DNA from 2 places in the Shewanella sp. DC2-4 genome. Region 1 is predicted to be linked to the other one. Evidence: riboswitches for the same ligand, from Rfam matches in the RefSeq annotation. Region 1 holds a riboswitch; the other holds the start of a gene.
What was found. A riboswitch is a leader RNA that binds a small molecule or an ion and turns the genes downstream of it on or off. The one in region 1 is predicted to bind cyclic di-GMP.
Positions count from the first base shown of each region.

Region 2: another riboswitch for cyclic di-GMP. It lies ahead of gbpA (N-acetylglucosamine-binding protein GbpA); the one in region 1 lies ahead of HQQ92_RS04825 (glycosyl hydrolase family 18 protein).

Region 1 covers NZ_JABRVR010000002.1:942,801-948,312, reverse strand. Annotated here, with positions in the region: gene HQQ92_RS04825 (glycosyl hydrolase family 18 protein) at 1-1,427, opposite strand, end outside; cyclic di-GMP riboswitch class I at 1,541-1,629, opposite strand; gene HQQ92_RS04820 (ROK family protein) at 1,980-2,765, opposite strand; gene HQQ92_RS04815 (aminopeptidase P family protein) at 3,159-4,946, shown strand; gene HQQ92_RS04810 (HD-GYP domain-containing protein) at 5,107-5,512, opposite strand, start outside.
Region 2 covers NZ_JABRVR010000002.1:3,318,644-3,324,155, reverse strand. Annotated here, with positions in the region: gene norV (anaerobic nitric oxide reductase flavorubredoxin) at 1-1,382, opposite strand, end outside; gene norR (nitric oxide reductase transcriptional regulator NorR) at 1,609-3,216, shown strand; gene HQQ92_RS15210 (TMEM165/GDT1 family protein) at 3,267-3,821, opposite strand; cyclic di-GMP riboswitch class I at 4,232-4,331, shown strand; gene gbpA (N-acetylglucosamine-binding protein GbpA) at 4,455-5,512, shown strand, end outside.

The DNA of each region.
Region 1 (5,512 bases):
TCCCAAGTACCTTTCACTTTGCCCGTTGCCGTCCCCGTGAAAGGATTATTACCACTGTAGCCATTAACACCTGTCCAGCCGCGGCCATACATAGCGGCACCGACCACAATTTTCCCTGGGGTCACACCTTGGCCTAACAGCGCATTAACGCCATTAGCTGTGGTGTAACGGGTATTGGGATCCCAACTCGCTTCATACAGATTGGTTTGATGGCCGAGTTCAGTATTAGTCCAACCACCATTAAAGTCGTAACTCATCAAGAAGATGTAATCCATGTACTGCTGAGCAGCCTGATAATCGACTTTTTGAATTTTATCGTCACCTGCGCTAATTGCAGAGGTCAGCTCATAGGTACGACCCGTTTCGGCGCTTAGTTCATCAAGCATCGCCCGCAGTTCACGCATCAGAGTCACATAGGTTTCACCGTCATTGGCATTACCTAAATTTGGGTTAGCGCCATTCCCCCCTGGAAATTCCCAGTCGATATCAACGCCATCGAAGAATTTCCATGTCTGTAGAAACTCTTTCACCGAAGCGACAAAGATATCGCGCTTGGTTTTATCACCGAAGAAAAAGAAGGGATCCGAGAGGGTCCAACCACCGACCGAAGGTAAAATCTTCAAATCTGGATGTGCTTGCTTAAGTGCCATCAATTGACCGAAGTTCCCTTTGTAAGGATCTGAATGCTCACTCACTCCCGCCTGCGGTATTTGAATCGCTGCCCAAGGATCGTGAATCGCAACTTTAAAATCACCACGACCACTACAGGCACGTTGCAACGCTTCGAAACTGCCTTCGATTTCTTTCAAGCTATCATTGATGCCATCACCACCACAAATTGGGGTAAAGCCATATAAAATATGGGTTAAGTTTTGCGCAGGTATCTTATCGACCGGGAATTTACGACCGTATACGCCCCATTCGACAAAGTAACCTCCCACCACTTTGCCTGATTTATTAGCATAGGGACGGTTGTTTTCTTTTAGGGGAGCATTGAGTGGCACTAAATGGCTGCCGTCGGTATCAGCCACGAGGATTTGTTTAGCATCGCTCGCCGTACAGCCATCGCTGTTACACAGTTGTACTTGCATCTGATAACGGCCGCCCTTGTTCACCTTAAAGTTAGCAGTTCCCGACGCGCCAGATGGGCCTTCCCAAACTACATTGCCGTTGAGTAACACTTGGGCTTTATTGCCCACATCGCCACTCCAAAGGTTCCAACTGACGGAGACATCGGCGGCATCTTTCACCGTAACTAATTGATTGTAAGCGGTAGCCGCTTGATTCACTTCAATAATAGCGAACTTAGTTTCGCCCCAACCTAAAGTCGGTTTACCGGGTGCCGCTGCAAAAACGCTGGCACTGATGGTAGATGCCAGCGCTGATGCCACTAGCAAGGCTGTTGTTGAAATTTGAGTCTTGAACATGAGATATCCCTATTGAATTTTTATATGAATCAATAAGGCAAACAAAGCGTAGACAGGAAACAGCACTCTCTTAAAACCATGCAAAACGACTGACAACTGCACGAAGAAAAACCTGTGGTATCCCCGCTATCATAGGTACAGACGAACCCTTAGACCGGAGGCTTTGCGTCCCAGTTTTTCAACTGGTTTGCCTTTTACACACAATGACAACGTTGTCATTGCAAATATCAGCATAAGCGTAAGCGCAATAAAATTGCAACAAAATATTATCAACTGTGTTATTGGCTAAAATCGTAAATAGAACTAGGCATCTGATAAGAAAGGAATTATGCAAATTAAACTATCGCTAATATTTACTTTGGATAATGAGGATTATCTGAATACTTTAAGAATAAAAAAACAGGACTCGATATGCCAAAGGCATCATAAGTCCTGCTTTATATTTCACAATTTACGTCGCTTATGCAGCTAAACCTCAATCACTAAACATTCATAGCGCAAACCATAGTCGAGCAATATTTATTATCTTTATGCGCGGGGTATTTATGATCCTTATGCGCGGGGATAGTCCCTTGCGAGCATCACAGATAAACCGCGGCAAACCAAGGTCTCCATATCATCGACACGATTGATTTTCATCTCAGCTAAGGGCGCGCTTAATGCCATTTGCTTTAAGCTTTCGAGACAGCCTTTGTAGTAAGGAGCGCTATTCATCATACCGCCAGCGAGCCAAATTCGATTGGGATTAAATAAATTAACCGCCCACGCTAATCCCATGCCGAGATAACTGCCAGCGCGATATAAATCATCCTGAGTGGAGATTTTGCGGCTGCGCACTGAATCGCCACTGGCCAGTTGCTCTAAACTAAACTCGCCAGATTCTGTCATCACGCGACAAGGCCCCAACTCCCCCGCCACGCCCGTCGCTCCCGTAAAGACTTGTCCATTAAAGGCAATAGACATACCGATCCCAGTGCCGCACATGACCAATAACTCACAGGCATATTTAGCATCACAAGTCGCTTGCATACCCGCATCGATATCGTTGCAGATAAACTTAAGCTCACCTTGGGTTTTGACTGTATCGAAGCTCAATCCATTGAGTCCAGGTAAAGATTTACAAGAAACCAAACGATTATTTTGTACCAGTCCAGGTACGGCAATCGCTAGTTGGTAATGCTGTAAATCATAATCACGTTCAAACGCCGCGATTTGATTATTTAACTCTTCAATTTTAAAACCTTCACCTGTGGGGATTTTATATTGTTCTGTATGTCCCGCGAGCTGAAGTTCGAACAGGGCTTTAGTACCGCCCACATCTATTGTTAGTATTTGCATCGCTTACTCCACTGATACATGTGCCCCACTCTGACCCCGAGTGGAGATGGCAAATGTTAGCATAGGGTCCAAATGTTAGCGATTGAATAAAACTTAAGTTGCTAATTTGTAAGGAACAAGTCCTAATTAAAACATGACCAACCTTTTATTTAATTCACTTTTCATGCTCAAAATCACATAAATAAATTAACAACAAACCCCATAACCTCAAGCGTCTTACCTGCACAAATTCACGATTGTATACAAAATCCTTTATTCGCTACCCTTGCATCTAGCGCGCTAGACTTGCGATAATCCGAGCCGGTTAAAACTCAAATCAACATAAACCTACTCATCCTTAGGCGATCTTCGCCTACCGACTCGCATAGCATGCCAGTCTTAATTGGAGCCCTTATGTCACAATCAATCGCTAACCGTCTCGGTGCTATTCGTAACGAATTAACATCTGCTAATCTCGATGCTTTTATTATTCCCCGTGCCGACGAATATCTGGGCGAATATGTGCCAGCACATAACGAACGTTTGTACTGGGCAACCAACTTTACCGGTTCGGCGGGTATGGCTATCGTATTGAAAGATAAAGCCGCAATATTTACCGATGGCCGCTATACGGTTCAAGTTCGTTTGCAAGTCGATGCCACACTTTTCAGTTATGAAAGCCTAACTGATACACCACAAATTGAGTGGTTATGTGACACGTTACCAGCGGGGTCTCGCGTTGGCTTCGATGCGCGCTTACACACCTTAGCTTGGTATGAAAATGCCAAAGCAACCTTAAATAAATCCCAAATCGAATTAGTTGCAGTTGAACAAAACCCCATCGATTTGCATTGGCAGAATCGGCCAGCACCGTCGAACGCTCCTATCACTTTGTTTAGCAACGAGAGTGCTGGTAAAACCAGCCTGCAAAAACGCATTGAAATTGGTGCATTAGTAAAAAAAGCCGGTGGTGATGTCGCCTTAATCGCCGCCTTAGATTCTTTCTGCTGGCTACTCAACATTCGCGGCAATGATGTACCGCGCCTGCCCGTTGTACTCGGCAGTGCCCTGCTCCACGCCAATGGCGATATGCAGCTTTTCACCGATTTAAGCAAACTCCCAGAGGGCATTGAGGAGCATGTTGGTGCTGGCGTAAGCTTTAAGGGCGAGGCATCTCTTGCCGATACACTCGCCAGCATGCAGGACGTAAAACTACTGGCCGATCCGAATTCTGCAAACGCTTGGGCACAAAACATTGCCCGTGAGGCAGGAGCAAAATTGATAGCTGGAATCGATCCTGTCGCTTTACCTAAAGCGCAGAAAAACGCCGCAGAACTGGCCGGCATGCGTGCCTGTCATATCCGCGATGGCGTCGCCGTGAGTCGATTCCTTGCATGGCTCGATGCCGAAGTGGCAGCCAATCGTATGCACGATGAAGGCACCCTTGCGGATAAATTGGAAAGCTTTCGCCTAGAAGATGAGCGTTACCGCGAGCCAAGTTTCGACACGATTTCAGCTGCCGGTCCTAATGCCGCTATGTGCCATTACAATCACAACAATGGCACACCAGCCATGATGACAATGGACAGCATCTACTTAGTGGATTCTGGCGCTCAGTATATTGATGGCACGACAGATGTGACCCGTACCATTGCGATAGGTGAAGTGACCGATGAGCATAAAAAAATGGTTACGCTGGTGCTAAAAGGTCATATTGCCCTCGACCAAGCACGCTTCCCAAAAGGCACCTCAGGTCAGCAGCTCGACGCTTTCGCCCGCCAATATTTATGGCAACATGGTTTTGATTACGAACACGGTACAGGCCATGGTGTGGGTCATTTTTTAAGTGTGCACGAGGGTCCGCAGCGCATAGGTAAAAATGTCAACGGTATCGCATTGATGCCCGGCATGGTGCTTTCCAACGAGCCGGGTTACTACCGCGCTGAGAGTTTTGGCATTCGCTTAGAAAACCTCGTCGTAGTGCAACACTGTGAAGCACTTAAAGGGGCTGAGCGTGAAATGTATGAATTCGATGCGTTGACTATGATCCCTATGGATGCGCGCCTTATTGATAAGAGCCTGTTAACGCAAGGGGAAATAGACTGGTTTAATGCTTATCATCAGCAAGTATTCAATACACTTTCTCCGTTGATGTCAGGGGATGAATTGGCTTGGTTAACTCAAGTGACTAAAGCAATTTAGCACTCCGCTGATAAATAGCGATTTAAGTCGTTATTTTAGTCACTTACGCGCTATAAAATAGAACGCCCAAGGCAATTAGCATTGGGCGTTTTTTTAGCGCTATCAGTGTGTTTTAAAACCCACGCCTTATTTCAAAACCATGATTTAAAAACATGAGTCGCTAAACCATAGTAGGTTGTGCCATCGGCTGATAAGCATCATCCAGCGATGCTTTAGACAACACTTCAAAGTCCTGATGAATTTCAATAAAACAATCGACTAATTCAGGGTCGAAATGCTGACCTTTGCCTTCAATAATTAAGTCGATAGCCTCTTGGTGGCTAAAGGGCCGCTTATAACATCGGGGAGAAGTCAGCGCGTCATAAACATCAACTAGGGCCACTATCCTCGCCGAAAGCGGAATATCTTCACCTTTCAAACCAAGGGGATAACCACTACCATCCCACTTTTCATGGTGACCCGAAGCAATATCGCGGCCCATCTGAATAAAAGTACATTGGGGCGCATATTCCAACAAACTGCGTAGCACTTGTCCCCCGATCACAGGATGAGCTTTAATTTGTTCA
Region 2 (5,512 bases), 2.4 Mb from region 1:
CATTGGCAAACGGTGCAAATCATTGATTGTGTATCATTTAATTCGCACGCTTTTGTTGCAATCGGTGCAGTCATAGGGACGTTATTAGTAGCAGTATTTTCAGCTGTTTGACTGGCCGTGGTGGCTTGGCTAGGTTTTGACATGACTTGATTAATGATAGAGCGACTATTAGCGCTATCGAGGGGACGCAATGCCCATTCTCGCGCGATTCGCTGGCCGTGCTGACGGCATTCTTGCATCGCATCACGATCGGGACGCCATTTGACTTTTAATCCCACTGAAGTTTCGAAACCAGCATCCATCAAACGAGTGTGAATTCTATCGACTGCGCCGCCATTCCAGCCATAACTACCAAAAGCTGCCGCCTTTTTATTGCGAAAACGCAGGCCCGTGATTTCTTCAAGCATGGCGGCAATTTTAGGCATCATCACATTATTCATGGTGGATGAGCCGACTAAAATACCTTTTGACCTAAATGCCTGTGCAAGGATTTCGTTTTTATCATGACGTGCGACGTTATACACTTTTACCGCTACATTGGGGTCAATATCATGGATACCTTGAGCAATACCGTCGGCCATCATGCGAGTATTATTGGACATAGAGTCGTAGAGAATCGTGATGCGGTCTTCTTGATAAGCGTCGGCCCAAGCTAAATATTGGTGAATAATTTGGGCTGGATTATCACGCCACACAATGCCGTGTGAAGTTGCGATCATATCTACAGGTAAATTAAAGCTTAATACTTCGTGAATTTTAGCCGTTACTAGGCTGCTAAAGGGCGTTAAAATGTTTGAGTAGTACCGTAGGCATTGCTCCATTAATTCATTTTGATCAACCTCATCATTGAATAAATGTTCATCGCAATAGTGCTGGCCAAAGGCATCGTTACTGAATAAAACCGCATCTTCGGTGAGGTATGTCATCATGCTATCTGGCCAATGCAACATAGGTGCTTCGATAAATATCAGTTGCTTACCATTGCCTATTGCTAAACTATCACCTGTCTTTACGGTAATGAAATTCCATTCTGGGTGGTGGTGATGTCCTACAATGGAGTCGACCGCATTTTCACTGCAGTAAATTGGTGTGTTAGGAATTTTGGCCATTAATGCAGTCAGGGCGCCTGAGTGGTCTTCCTCTGCATGGTTCATCACAATATAGTCTATGTCGGTTAAATTAATTTCAGCTTCAAGATTTTGTAAGAATTGCTGGCTAAACCGATGATCAACTGTATCAATTAACACGGTTTTTTCTTCACGGATAAGGTAGCTATTGTAGCTTGTGCCTTTAGTTATCTTGTACTCAGTACCATGAAAATCTTGCACTTCCCAATCGCGTTGACCCACCCAGTGGATATTGTTTTTTACATGAATAGTCATAAATACACCTGTGATAATTAATAATGAATGCGCTACGTAAATCTTGCTTATTTAGTTAAATCTCTTATTGCACTCACCATGCCAATATTTTAAGGTTTTGATTTTTATTGGTATTAGCGTATTTCAACATTTTAAATCACTTGCTGATGTCATAATGACAATTTGATATTAGTCAAATTGACATTACACTGTTGTCAATATGACTTTATTTGACTGTGGATGTGCTATGAGTGCCCATGCTGATTTAACTCAGTTAGCCTTAGATTTAACTGTCGGCGTGTCGACGCAAGACAGATTTGAGCGTTTGTTGGCAGTGGTCAGGCGGCGTGTCAATTGTGATGCTGCGGCATTATTGGCATTTCGGGAGCAGCAATTTGTCCCCTTGGCGATAGATGGGCTCTTTGCCGAAGTGTTAGGGCGGCGCTTTCAAATTAGTGAACATCCGAGATTAGAGGCTATCGCCCGTGCTGGCGATGTGGTTCGTTTCCCGGCCGACAGTGAACTTCCTGATCCGTATGATGGTTTAATTCCACATCATAGTGCGAACTTACATGTACATGCTTGCATTGGTTTACCACTAATCGCGAACGATCGCTTAATTGGGGCGCTCACCATTGATGGTTTCAACCCTCATCAGTTTGATGATTTTAGTGATAGCGAGTTGCGTGTGATCAGCGCACTGGCCGCAGCCAGTCTTAATACTGCGTTATTGATGCAACAGCTAGAATCCCAAGTTGTTGAAGTCTCCAATGGCACTGAGGTGCTCAATCGTCCTGCTAGTCAGCAGGAGATCATAGGGCAATCCACACAGATCCAATCGCTAAAGCAGCAGATAAGTGCCGTGGCAGGCACTGATTTATCGGTATTAATTACCGGCGAAACTGGCGTGGGTAAGGAGTTAGTGGCCGCGGCGATACATAATCAATCGACCAGAGCCGATAAATCACTTATCTATTTGAACTGCGCTGCATTGCCTGAGTCCGTCGCCGAAAGCGAGTTATTTGGGCATGTAAAAGGGGCATTTACGGGGGCAATCAGTCATAGGCAAGGCAAGTTTGAACTCGCTGACAAGGGGACTTTGTTTTTAGATGAAATCGGGGAGCTTCCCTTGGGGCTGCAAGCTAAGTTATTGAGGGTTTTACAATACGGAGAATTACAGCGAGTGGGCAGTGATAAGAGCCTAAAAGTTAATACTCGGATTATTGCCGCCACTAATCGAATTTTGCACCAAGAGGCAACGGAAGGGCGCTTTCGTTTCGATCTTTACCATAGGTTGAGCGTATTTCCTATCCACGTAGCACCATTAAGAGAGCGTGGGCAAGATATTGTTATGCTGACAGGTTTTTTTCTTGAACGTTGTAAAGCGAAGTTAGGACTCACCCATATCAATATCACACACGCAGCGCAGCAGTTATTAGAGCAATACACATGGCCGGGTAATGTGCGTGAGCTAGAGCATGCGATACACAGGGCTGCGGTGTTGGCGAAAGCCGAGCTAAAAACGGCTTATATCAGCTTAAGTGATAAACATTTTCAGCTCGATTCTTTGATGAATCAAGCACACAAAACAGTCGACGAAGATAGGCCATCAGATGCCGCAACGCCAGCCAGTGAATTAGCATTTAGGTCTGAGTCGGCCTGTCGTGAGCGACAATCGCAAGATAATTCCAGTGTTATGCTGGGGCTTAAGGCTGCGACTGAGAGATATCAGCGTCAACTTATTCGCCAAGTTTTAGCCGCGAATAAACAAAATTGGGCTGCGTGTGCAAGAATATTGCAAATCGATACAGGTAATTTGCACCGACTTGCAAAACGGTTAGGTTTAAAAGAATGAAATATTGCGTGAAGAAATTTTATTCTGCAGCAAAACCCCAGTCTCGATTCTTAGAAGAACAGTGTTGCTACGCCTAAGAGTGCGAACAATACGGCGCAGCCACGGTGTATCCACAACATAGGCAATTTTTCGGCGCTGAAGTGGCCTGCGATCACTACGGGTACGTTAGCAAGCAGCATGCCTAAGGTTGTGCCAGCAACCACCATAGTTAATGAATCGTATTTTGCGGCTAATACCACAGTTGCTATTTGCGTTTTATCCCCCATTTCGGCGATAAAAAACAGGATAAAGGTGGCGAGAAAGGGGCCCATTTTATAGAAACGGCTCTCTTCTGCATCGACTTTATCGGGGATTAACACCCAAAGAGCGATCGCGAAGAAGGACGCGGCCACTAAATAACGTGCAAGATCAGGGCTTACCCAGTTAATGGCCCATTGACCAATCCAAGCTGCGGCAAAATGGTTAAATAATGTCGACAGCAAAATACCTAAAATAATGGCAGTTTTATTTTTAAATCTTGCGGCGAGGATTAGTGCAAGTAATTGAGTTTTATCACCAATTTCGGCGATAGCAACCGTAAAGGTTGAGGCAAGTAGGGCTTCCAAGTGTAATCCTTTAGGGGTGGTTATGACATAAGCACAATAAACCGTCCACCCCTAGGTGCGGTCATTGTGCTCAGGTCTTGCTGGGCAAATCTATGATTTGCTGTGAACACCATGGCATGTTGCCAAGTATGTTGATGTTCACCCTAGATGACGATGGCTCGAAATCCAGTTAGCTACTCCCCCGAAGCGAGGTGGGCATTATACCTAGGTAAGATTTAGTTTCAAGCACGAGTTTATAACAGTAGGTGCTGATAAATGTTTGACGGGTGTCAGAAAAATACCGATTCACATTCTGTAACTTAATGAATATAAATGAATTATTTTTTGACAACGTTGTCTTTTGTTGCTAATTTAGCCAAGTCATTTCTACTTGGTTACATACTGTTAACTCGTAGTGACTCAATGATAACGACTGTATTTGGCAAACTAATTGAAAAGTTAGGACGCAAAGCTTCCGGTCTAAGGTTGTAAATGGATTTTTTAGTGAACTAAGATAGCGGAGTTGCCGCAGAATTCGATTTCTGTGAAAGATAAACGACTGCTGTTTAATGCTGTTGTTTGCCCAAATACCACTTTTATATCTAAGCCTATCATTATGTTTAGGATGATAGGCAATCAATGGAGTGCATTAAAGTGGCAAATTCTACTGTTTTTTCCCCTATTTCTAAATTGAGTTTATTGGCCGCGGCAGTAATGGCGACGAATGCGTTTGTGAGTATCTCTGCGCAGGCGCACGGTTATGTTGTGGCACCAGAATCGCGTTCATATGCCTGTAAAACAGGTAAAAATGCCAATTGTGGCGCGGTGCAATGGGAGCCGCAAAGTGTTGAGGGGCCATCGGGTTTTCCTGAATCAGGTCCTGCTGATGGCAAATTGGCGAGTGCTGGCAATGGTGCTTTTTCACCTTTGGATGAACAAAGTCCGAGCCGTTGGGCAAAGACGGATATTAAATCGGGCTGGAATAAATTCAGTTGGCAGTTCACAGCAAATCATGTCACCCGTAATTGGCGTTACTATTTAACTCGCCAAGATTGGAACCCAAACCAAGCTTTGAGCCGAGCGAGCTTTGACTTAGCTCCCTTTTGCGTAGTTGATGGTGGTATGGAACAGCCGCCTAAGTTAGTGACCCATGACTGCTACGTGCCAGAAGGTCGCAGTGGTTATCAAGTGATCTTGGCCGTGTGGGAAGTGGGCGATACTACGAATAGTTTCTACAATGCTATCGATGTGAACTTGGGCTCGGGTCCTGTTGTGCCGAGTGAATGGCAAGATGTGGGGGATATCAATCCGTCACTCGATCTAAAAGCAGGCGATAAAGTGATGACCCGGGTGTTTGACGCCAATGGTGAGCAAGCGGCTAAGCAAACAGTCATTACCATTAGTGATGCGACTCAAGGTGATAAACAAAATTGGCCTTTCCTATTAGCGAGCGCGATTAACGCCCAGCAGTCCCAGTTAAAAGCGGGACAAAAAAATGCATCGGGTGTGATTGAGCCTGTGTATGGCAAAAACGACATTTTTACAGCGAAAAACTCAGGTATTGAGCGTGTCGAAGTGGGATTTGATTTAGCTCCTGCTCCGGGCAACAGCTTAGAAGTCACTTCACTTGCTGACGATTATCAAATTATCGATGGTGCGGCGAAGGTCAGCTTTGATGTGACCAGTAACGCCGAGATGCTAGTGTCAGCGTA